One region of the Mesorhizobium sp. C277A genome, then DNA from elsewhere that is predicted to be linked to it. Evidence: predicted binding sites of a transcription regulator. Region 1 holds the regulator's gene; each other region holds the start of a gene.

Region 1 (3,277 bases):
TACTGGTTCAATGATAAGGCACTGTCAACATCGATTATGATGGATTCTGATGGCGTTGCCGAATTTTTTCGAGCTCCGCAATAAACAATGACAGGGCTGCCGGCGTCTGCCAATATTTGGCTGGTGCCGTCGAACGCCTTCACTATCATGAGGCGCGAGGAGGCCGGGAGGAAAACAAATGTCGGTTGGGATCCGCCACGACGATCTGCGCCGTCGCAACCGTGCGATGGTGATTTCGGCCGTGCGCCGGGCCGGCCAGCCGTCGCGGACCGAGATTGCGGCGACCACCGGCCTCAGCCATTCGACGATATCGGCAATCTCGTCTGATCTAATTCAAGAAGGCATCCTGATTGAAGGCAAGCCTGGCGAGACCGGCTCGCTGAAACGCGGCCGGCCGCAGGTCGGCCTTGGCCTCAACCCGGAAGCGGCGGCGGTCATGACCGTGGTGCTGTCGCTGAACTTCCTCTCCGTCACCGTCATCGACTATGCCGGCCAGGTGGTCGCGGAAGAACAGCGCCGGCTCGACACGCTGACCATGCCGCGCGACGAGCTGATCGGCGAATGCGTAGCAATCGTCGGGCGGCGTCTCGCGGACCCGGACCTCGATGTCCAGAGCATCGCCCGCATTGCCATGGGCATCCAGGGCATCACCGATTCGCAGGCGCGGGCCATGCTGTGGTCGCCAATCACGCCACTGACCGACATTGCCTTCGCCGACATGTTGGAAGCGGAATTCGGCATTCCTGCCACCATGGAGAACGACTGCAATATGATGGCGGTGGCCCTGCAATGGCGCCAGCCCGAGCGCTACCGCGACAATTTCATCGCGATCCTCTTGTCGCACGGCATCGGCATGGGGCTGGTGCTGAAAGGCGAACTGTTCACCGGCACCCATTCCTCGGGCGGCGAGTTCGGCCACATGATCCACCGTCCGGGCGGCGCGCTCTGCCGCTGCGGGCGGCGCGGCTGCGTCGAGGCCTATGCCGGAAACTACGCCATCTGGCGCAGCGCCAAAATGATGAGCGAAGATGCCGAGCCGGTCGATATCGGCGACGCTGATATGCGCGCACTCGCCGCGCGCGCCCGCGAAACCGATGGCCCGGAGCGCGAAGCCTATCGCAAGGCCGGTGAGGCGCTCGGCTTCGGCCTCGGCAGCCTGTTTGCGCTGATCGACCCGGCGCCTGTCGCCATGGTTGGCGTCAGCGCCGCCGCCTTCGACCTGATCGAGCCGGCATTGCGCGAAGCGATCGCCCAGACCGCCGGCGGCCAGCATTCGAAATCGATCTCCTTCGACACCGAGCCCAACGAGCTGCCGCTGATCCGCGAAGGCTGTGCCATGCGCGCGCTCGGCTTCGTCGATCAGGAGATTTTCGCGCCGGGCATTCAGGCCAAATCCGGCAAGCATGTCGCCTGAATGGCCGGCAACGGCGCGACGCGCAGCATCCTAGTCTTCCCTGATCGCGTAGCCGGCGCCGCGAATGGTACGGATGACATCCGGCATGCGGCCGTTGTTGACCGCTTTGCGTAAGCGCCCGACATGGACGTCGACGGTTCGCTCGTCGATGTAGATCGTCTCGCCCCAGACATTGTCGAGCAGCTGGCTGCGCGAGAACACGCGGCCGGGATGGCGCATCATGAATTCGAGCAGCCGGAACTCGGTCGGTCCGAGCCTGATCTCGCTCTTCTTGCGGTAGACACGGTGCGACTCGCGGTCGAGCACGATGTCGCCGACCTTGAGCACGCTGGACAGCACTTCCGGCTTGGCCCGGCGCAGCAGCGCCTTCACGCGCGCCATGAACTCCGGCGTCGAGAATGGCTTGACCAGATAGTCGTCGGCACCGGTGGACAGGCCGCGCACGCGATCGCTTTCCTCACCGCGCGCGGTCAGCATGATGATCGGCAGCCGCTCGGTTTCGGGCCGCACTCTAAGCCGCCGGCAGAGCTCGATGCCGGAAACAGCGGGCACCATCCAGTCGAGCACCAGGAGATCGGGCACGTTTTCCTGCAGGCGGATCTCGGCCTCGTCGCCGCGTGTCACCACCTCGACGTGATAGCCTTCGGATTCGAGGTTGTAGCGGAGGAGCACGCCTAGCGGCTCCTCGTCCTCCACGACCATGATGCGTGGCGCGATCATAGGCAGTTCACCCTCATCAGGCCGGCGTGGCCATCGCCGTCTCGTCCTGCTTCGGACGATTGGCGGGCAATTGCTGGCCGGTCAGCACATAATACGCATTTTCGGCGATGTTGGTGACATGATCGCCGATGCGCTCAAGATTCTTGGCGCAGAACAAGAGATGCGTGCAGGCGGTGATGTTGCGAGGGTCTTCCATCATGTAGGTCAAGAGCTCACGAAACACGGACGTGTATTTGACGTCGATGCGCTCGTCGTCATTCCTAAGTTTTGCAAGAGCTGCCGCATCGGTGGCGGCATATTCCTCGACGACGCCTTGCACCTGGATCAGCACCAGCTGCGCCATGGCATCGATGGAGTGCGAGAGGTCGCGCGGCGTGACGCTCAAGCCCACGGTGCCGACGCGTTTGGCGATGTTCTTGGCGAGATCGCCGATGCGCTCGAGGTCGCCGGCCATGCGGATCGAGCCGACCACGGCGCGCAGATCGTTGGCCATCGGCTGGCGCTTGGCGATCAGCGTGATGGCGCGGTCGTCCAGTTCGCGCTGGCGCGCATCCATGATGGCGTCGTCGGAAACGACACGCTGTGCCAGCGCATTGTCCGAATTGAGCAGCGCCCTGGTCGAGCCGCTGACCATCGAGCCTGCCAGATCGCCCATGTCGCGGATCAGCTTGCTGATCTGCCCGAGCTCTTCATCGAAGGAGGCGACGGTATGTTCACCCATGATCTTGGTCCTCGTGCCTGAAAATTCACCCGCCGGACGGCTCAGCCGAAGCGGCCGGTAATGTAGTCCTGGGTGCGCTTGTCGTCGGGGTTGGTGAACATCTTGTCGGTGGCGCCCTCCTCGACGAGATAGCCGAGATGGAACATCGCCGTGCGCTGCGACACGCGCGCCGCCTGCTGCATCGAGTGGGTGACGATGACGATCGTGTAGTTCTGGCGCAGTTCGTCGATCAGCTCCTCGACACGGGCGGTGGCGATCGGATCGAGCGCCGAGCAGGGCTCGTCCATCAGGATCACCTCCGGCGACACGGCGATGGCGCGCGCGATGCACAGGCGCTGCTGCTGGCCGCCGGACAGGCCGGTGCCGGGCTCCTGCAGGCGGTCCTTGACTTCGTTCCAGATCGCCGCCTTCTTCAGGCTCTG
Region 2 (3,277 bases), 340 kb from region 1:
CGTGTTATTCATACTTTCCCTAATTCCCAATCCCTACTGCCTCATGTCCCTGACGCCCATCGACCTCCTCGACTATGCCGGCGTCGCCGTCTTTGCCGCGACCGGGGCGTTGGCGGCTTCGCGCAAGCAGCTCGACATTATCGGCTTCCTGTTTCTGGCCAGCGTCACCGGCATTGGCGGCGGCACGCTTCGCGACGTCATCCTCAACCTGCCCGTCTTTTGGGTCGCCAACTCCGGCTATGTGCTGGTTTGCGCGGCGGTTGCGGTGCTGGTCTTCTTCATCGCCCACCGCGTCGAATCCCGCTGGAAATGGCTGCTCTGGCTCGACGCCATCGGATTGGCGGCCTTTTCCGTAATGGGCGCGGCCAAGGGGCTGGCCATCACCGGCTCGCCGGTCGTCTCCGTTGTTATGGGCGTGTTGACCGCCACATTTGGCGGCATCCTGCGCGATCTGCTGGCCGGCGAGCCATCGGTGCTGCTCAGGCCCGAAATCTACGTCACCGCCGCACTCGCGGGCGCCGGCCTCTACACACTTGGCGATCTTGCCGGCCTGCCGCCGCTCGCCTCGGATATCGCCGGCTTCGTCGCGGCTTTCCTGGTGCGCGGCGGCGCGCTGAAATTCGGCTGGACCTTTCCGTCCTACAAGAGCCGCCCGGGACGGCGACCGGAGGATATTCCGTAGGGAGAGGGATTAGGGAATAGGGAATAGTCGGTAGTCAGCAATTCGCGGCAGCCTTCACTACTGCCTACTACCTCACGCCGCAAAGCGCTGCGCTTCCCCGCCATAATAGTTGACGTAGCGGGCGCCGATTTCCTTGACCGGCATCACCACGAACACATCGACGGTGGAGAACTCACGGTCGATGACGCAGCCGTCGCCGATGCGGGCGCCGACGCGCAGATAGCCCTTGACCAACGGCGGCATGGCCGCAATCGCCGCCTTGGCGTTGACCGCCTCGATCGGCATCAGGTCCATCGAGCAATAGCGCCCGGAGACCGCCCGCACATCCCAGGCGGAGTTGGTCCGGCAGTGATGGGCAAGGTAGGTGAGCGCCTCGGCATGCGCAGCCGGCACCGTGCCAGGGAACGAGGCACAACCGGTCATCACGCCGATCTCATAGTGGTTGATGTAGGCCCAGATGCCTTGCCACAGCGCCTCGATGGTGCGCTTCGAGCGGTATTCCGGCAGCACGCAGGAGCGGCCGAGCTCAAGGAAGCGCTGGCCAGGATGGCGGGCGATCAGCTTGGTCAGTTCGAACTCGCCTTCGGAATAGAAGCCGCCGGCGGTCGCGGCAATCTCTTGCCGCAGCAGGCGGTAAGTGCCGACGATGCGGCGATGCTCGGGGCCGGAGATCGAAGTGTCCAGCACGAGGAGATGGTCGCACAGCGGGTCGAAGCGGTCGGCGTCGCGCCGGTCCTGCGCCTGGAACAGGTCCTTCCTGGCGCCAAGCTCGTCATAAAACACCCGGTAGCGCACTTCCTGCGCGGCGGCGATCTCGGCCTCATTGCGGGCAAGCCGCACTTCGAGATTGCCGATACGGCCCAGCGGTGCGCCTGTTGCGACGGCATCGGCGTTCCGCGCGGCGAGCAAAGCGCCGCCTGCGCTGGGCCGAGTGTCACATTCCGGCATAACTGTATGCACGAGTGATTCTCCTTCGAGCCATCCCTCTTGGCACGGGGATACGGTGTAGGTGCAACAGGATTGTGACAGTACCGTGATACGGCGCGACGGGCAATACTTCGTCGGCTGGCGAAAACCCTCATTCGGCTACCTACGTGACGCGAGGATTGCGCCAGCGTCGCCATGAAGCGCGTCGCGCTGGGACGATTCACGCGACGCGCTTCAAGTCTTTGTTTTGTGCATGTCGTCTTCTCAAAACCGGGGCCATTTTCGAGCGACATGAATTCAGGCGGCCACCTGGCCCTCGACGGCATGGACCAGCGCGTCGGGATCGAGCGGCTTGGTGACGAAGCCGCTGGCGCCATGGGCGAGCACGGTGTGGCGGGTCTTTTCCTGGCTGTCGGCCGAAAGCACCATGATTGGTACCGGCGGCACAGCCATTTCCTCCTCGTGGCGGCGGATGGCGGCGATCGCGTCCAGCCCGTCCATCACCGGCATGTGCAAATCCATCAGCACCACATCGAAGCGATTTTTCAGCCCGGCCTCGGTGACCGCCTCGACCGCGGCCTTGCCATTGCCGACCACTTTCACGCGATGTCCCGCCTTCAAAAGCGTGGCGCGGGCAAGCATGGCGTTGATGTCGTTATCTTCGGCGATCAGCACCGACAAGCCCTGCTGGCGTGCGCCATGGGCACGAAGAGAGGACGCGCCGGTCTTTTCCGGCTTGGGCGGCGGCAAGGCAGGGGCATGACTGGTCAGCAGCACGCGCAGCAGGGTTTCGCCGCGCACCGGCCTCGCCAAGAAGGTGGCGTAGCCGCTGGTGCGGAATTCGCCAAGCATGCCGCGGTCGGTCGGCGCGATCAGCGTGATCGCCTCGCAATCGGCAAAGCCACTCTGGCGCAGGCGCTTGAGCAGTCTGCCGTCGCCGTCCTCCAGGGCCGCGTCGATCAACAGCACATCGCAATGTTCGGCGAAGGGCGTCGCCTGGGAAGCGGTTGCGGCGACGTCGACGGCGCCGCCATGGGCGCGGATGGTGCGGGCGATGGCGTCCGCCTCGACGGCGTTCTTCGACACGATCACGGCGCGCCGGCCGGCCAGGATGTTCTGCCGGTTCTGCGGTGCTTCGGTTGCTCCTGCGGCCGGGATCTCGAAGACGAATTCCGATCCCTCGCCAAGTCGGCTCGACACCGAAATGGCACCGCCCATGGCGGCGACCAGGCGCCTCGATATGGCCAGACCGAGGCCGGCGCCGCCATGGGTGCGGGTCGAGGTGCCGTCGGACTGTTCGAATTCCTCGAAGATGCGCTCCATGTCGTCTTCGCGCAGGCCGGGGCCGGTGTCGGTAACGGTGAAGCAGATGCGGTCGCTGGTATCGGTGCGGGCGCGCGCAATCGAGACCAGCACGCCGCCGGTGTCGGTGAACTTGATCGCATTGCCGATCAGGTTGAGCAGCACCTGCCTGACCCTGCCGGGATCGGCCATGATCATCTGCGGCACGTCGGGCTCGACATGACAGCCGAGGCCGATTTTCTTGGCGAAGGCTTTCGCTGCCATCAGTTCGACGATGTTGTCGGCGATTTCGCGCAGCGATGTCGGCTGCGGCTCCGGGTCGAAACGGCCGGCCTCTATCTTGGAATAGTCGAGCAAATCCTCGAT
Region 3 (3,277 bases), 3.3 Mb from region 1:
TCGGTGGTGAAGAAGGACAGGTCGGTGTAGATGCGCGCGGTCACCGGATGGTAGTTGCCGGTGCCGAGATGCACATAGTTGCGCAGCTTGCCGTCCTCGCGCCGCACTACCAGCGACATTTTCGCATGGGTTTTGAGTTCGAGGAAGCCGAACACGACCTGAACGCCGGCGCGTTCGAGGTCGCGCGCCCAGCGAATGTTGGCTTCCTCGTCGAAGCGCGCCTTGAGCTCGACCAGGGCGGTTACCGACTTGCCGGCCTCGGCCGCGTCGACCAAGGCGCGCACGATCGGGCTGTCGTTGGAGGTGCGGTAGAGCGTCTGCTTGATCGCCACCACCTCGGGGTCGGCCATCGCCTGGCGCAGGAATTGGACCACCACGTCGAAGGATTCATAGGGGTGGTGGACGACGATGTCCTTCTCGCGGATGGCCGCGAAACAGTCGCCGCCATGCTCGCGGATGCGCTCGGGAAAGCGTGGATTGTAGGGGGTGAACTTCAGGTCGTCGCGTGGCACGGCGACGATCTCGGAAATCTGGCTGAGCGCCAGCGGGCCGGTCAGAACGCTGATGCGGCTCGAAGAGACGCCAAGCTCGCCGGCGACGAACTCGCGCAATTCGCCGGGCATCGACTTGTCGAATTCGATGCGGATGACCGAACCGCGGCGGCGCCGCTTCAGCGCCGTCTCGAACAGGCGCACGAGATCTTCCGACTCTTCCTCGACCTCGATATCGCTGTCCCGGATGATGCGGAAGGTGCCGGAACCCTTGACCTCATAGCCGGGGAACAGCTTGCCGATATAGAGGCCGACAGCCTCCTCCAACGGAATGAAGCGAACGTGCTGCTTGCGGTCGGGCAGACGGATGAAGCGCTTCAGCGCCACCGGCAGGCGTAGAAGCGCGCTCATCTCCTCGCCATTCTTGCGATGGCGCAATTGCAGCGCCATCGAGAAGCCGAGATTGGGAATGAACGGAAACGGATGCGCCGGGTCGATCGACAGTGGAGTCAGGACCGGGAAGACCTGGTCCTGGAAATGGTCTTCCAGCCAGACTTTCTCATCCTTGGTTAGTGCATCGCGGGTGATGCTCTCTATGCCTTCCTTGTTGAGCAGCAGCATCAGCGCTGAAAGGCTGTTCTGCTGGTCCTCCTGCAGCCGCTCGACCTCGCGCAGCAATTGTTCCAGCTGCTGCTCCGGCGTGCGGCCGTCGGGGCTCTTGAGCGCTATGCCTTCGCGCACCTGGCCCGCAAGGCCGGCGACGCGGACCATGAAGAATTCATCGAGATTGGCGGCCGAAATCGACAGGAAACGGACGCGTTCGAGCAGCGGATGGTGCTCGTTCTGTGATTCCTCGAGCACACGCCGGTTGAACTGCAGCCAGGAGAACTCACGGTTGACGAACCGATCGGGGTTGCCGCCCTCGGGGCTCGCCACTTCGACATTGATGAATTCGCTCTGCACCGGCTTCAGTTCGTTCATGGTTCCTGCTCTTCCCCGCCAACCGTCCCTTGGAGCGCCGCTGGACGTGCCATGCCTCTAACACGCTTTTGTGACGCATGGCCCTTCGGCGAAAACCATTCCGATTTCAGGGACGTGCACTTAACCGGCTCACCGTATCCTCTGACAGGCTTTTGCGACAGTTTCATTTCATCGATCTTGCAAACAGGCCTGTTATGTTCCAGATGCTTTTCGACGAGATCAAGGAGACGACGATGGCAGGCGGTTCCATTCCCCATTTCCAGAACGATGCGGGCCATCCGGCAATCGACATCGGCGTCAAGGAATTCATGTGCACCGGCGCCAACCCGCCCTTCGACCACCCACATGTGTTCCTCGACATGGGCGACGACAATGAAAAGGTCTGCCCGTATTGCTCGACGCTCTACCGCTATTCGGCGAAGCTGAGGGCGACGGAAACGCTGCCGGCTGGTTGCCTTTATATCGACCAGGCCGCCTGATCCTTCCGCGACAAGCCCGATGGAAGACATAAGGTCCCGGCAGGTCATAATCGCCGGGGCCGGCATCGCCGGGCTGACCGCCGCCCTTGCCTTCGCCGGAGGGGGTTATCCGGTAAAGCTTATCGAACAGGCACAGCACCTAGAAGCGGCTGGCGCCGGCATCCAGCTTTCGCCCAACGCAACACGCATTCTTCGACAACTCGGCGTGCTCGACCGGCTGTTGCCGGCAGCGTTGCGGCCGGAAGCGGTCGTGCTCAAGGACGCCGGGACGCTGCGCGAACTGGCGCGGGTACCGCTCGGGCACGCCGCCGAAGCGCGCTGGCAGTCGCCTTATCTCGTTGCTCACCGCGCAGATCTGCAGGCAGCGCTGTTGGCGCAAATGGCTGAACGGCCGGAGATTGAGCTCATCACCGGCGCCCGCGTGACCGGCATCGTCAAAGACGCGCAATATGTCGCCGTGACCGCCGAAGTGGACGGCCGCGAGATCGAGGCAGGCGCCAAACTCCTGATCGGCGCCGATGGCGTCTGGTCGGCGGTCCGGGCGCAACTCGCAGGCGAGGACTTCGTCAAAAGCCGTTTTTCGGGCGAACTCGCCTGGCGGGCTACAATCGCAGGCGACGGTGCGGCCGGAGAGGCCTTTGCCGCGATCGGCGCCGCCGACTGCGTCACCACGTTCCTGCATCCAGGCTTCCACATGGTCGCCTATCCCGTCAGCAAAGGCCGGGCCTTCAATCTCGCCGCCTTCACCAAGGGTGAGCGCATGGCCGAAGGTTGGTCGGGCCATGCCGATCCCGCGATCCTCACGGCTGCCCTGCGCGGCACCGCGCCGGGCCTGACGAAGCTTGTGGCACTGGCCGGCCCATGGACGGCCTTTCCGATCCACACCGTCGAACAACAGCGGTGGACGAGCCCGCAGGGCATCGCGCTGATCGGCGACGCCGCGCACGCGATGACGCCGTTTGCGGCGCAAGGTGCCGCGATGGCGATCGAAGATGCCATCACGCTTGCCGACGCTATCGCCGATTTCCCTGGCGATCTGCCCAGAAGTTTTCGAATCTGGGAAAATCTTCGGCGGCCGCGTGTCGCCAAGGCCGCGCGTCGTGGGGCCGTAAACCGCCTCGCCTGGCATGCTGCCGGCCCGGTGGCGATCGCCCGCAATCTGTTCCTGGCCATGCGCTCGCCCGACAAGCTCGCCGCCGACCTCGACTGGCTCTATGGATGGCGAGCGGACACTCGGCAGTCTAGATCGTCGACGTAGCGATCCTTCCCACTCCCCTCTGTCCTGCCGGACATCTCCCACGCAAGGGGGGAGATTGGATGTCGCCG

The links. Region 1 encodes PhoB, which activates phosphate uptake and scavenging genes when phosphate is short. Its sites were predicted from a motif close to TGTCATNNANCTGTCAT; they were not measured.
Region 2: olsB (l-ornithine N(alpha)-acyltransferase) is a predicted target of PhoB. The motif match lies at 1,694-1,710, and genes of this name have one in related genera.
Region 3: NKK52_RS05785 (RNA degradosome polyphosphate kinase) is a predicted target of PhoB. The motif match lies at 1,627-1,643, and genes of this name have one in related genera.

The regions. Positions count from the first base shown of each region.
Region 1 covers NZ_JAMYVW010000002.1:4,459,995-4,463,271, forward strand. Annotated here, with positions in the region: gene NKK52_RS21940 (ROK family protein) at 179-1,414, shown strand; gene phoB (phosphate regulon transcriptional regulator PhoB) at 1,445-2,134, opposite strand; gene phoU (phosphate signaling complex protein PhoU) at 2,151-2,855, opposite strand; gene pstB (phosphate ABC transporter ATP-binding protein PstB) at 2,897-3,277, opposite strand, start outside.
Region 2 covers NZ_JAMYVW010000002.1:4,123,260-4,126,536, reverse strand. Annotated here, with positions in the region: gene NKK52_RS20350 (trimeric intracellular cation channel family protein) at 50-682, shown strand; gene olsB (l-ornithine N(alpha)-acyltransferase) at 755-1,630, opposite strand; gene NKK52_RS20340 (response regulator) at 1,907-3,277, opposite strand, start outside.
Region 3 covers NZ_JAMYVW010000002.1:1,159,061-1,162,337, reverse strand. Annotated here, with positions in the region: gene NKK52_RS05785 (RNA degradosome polyphosphate kinase) at 1-1,472, opposite strand, end outside; gene NKK52_RS05780 (zinc-finger domain-containing protein) at 1,706-1,951, shown strand; gene NKK52_RS05775 (FAD-dependent monooxygenase) at 1,971-3,209, shown strand.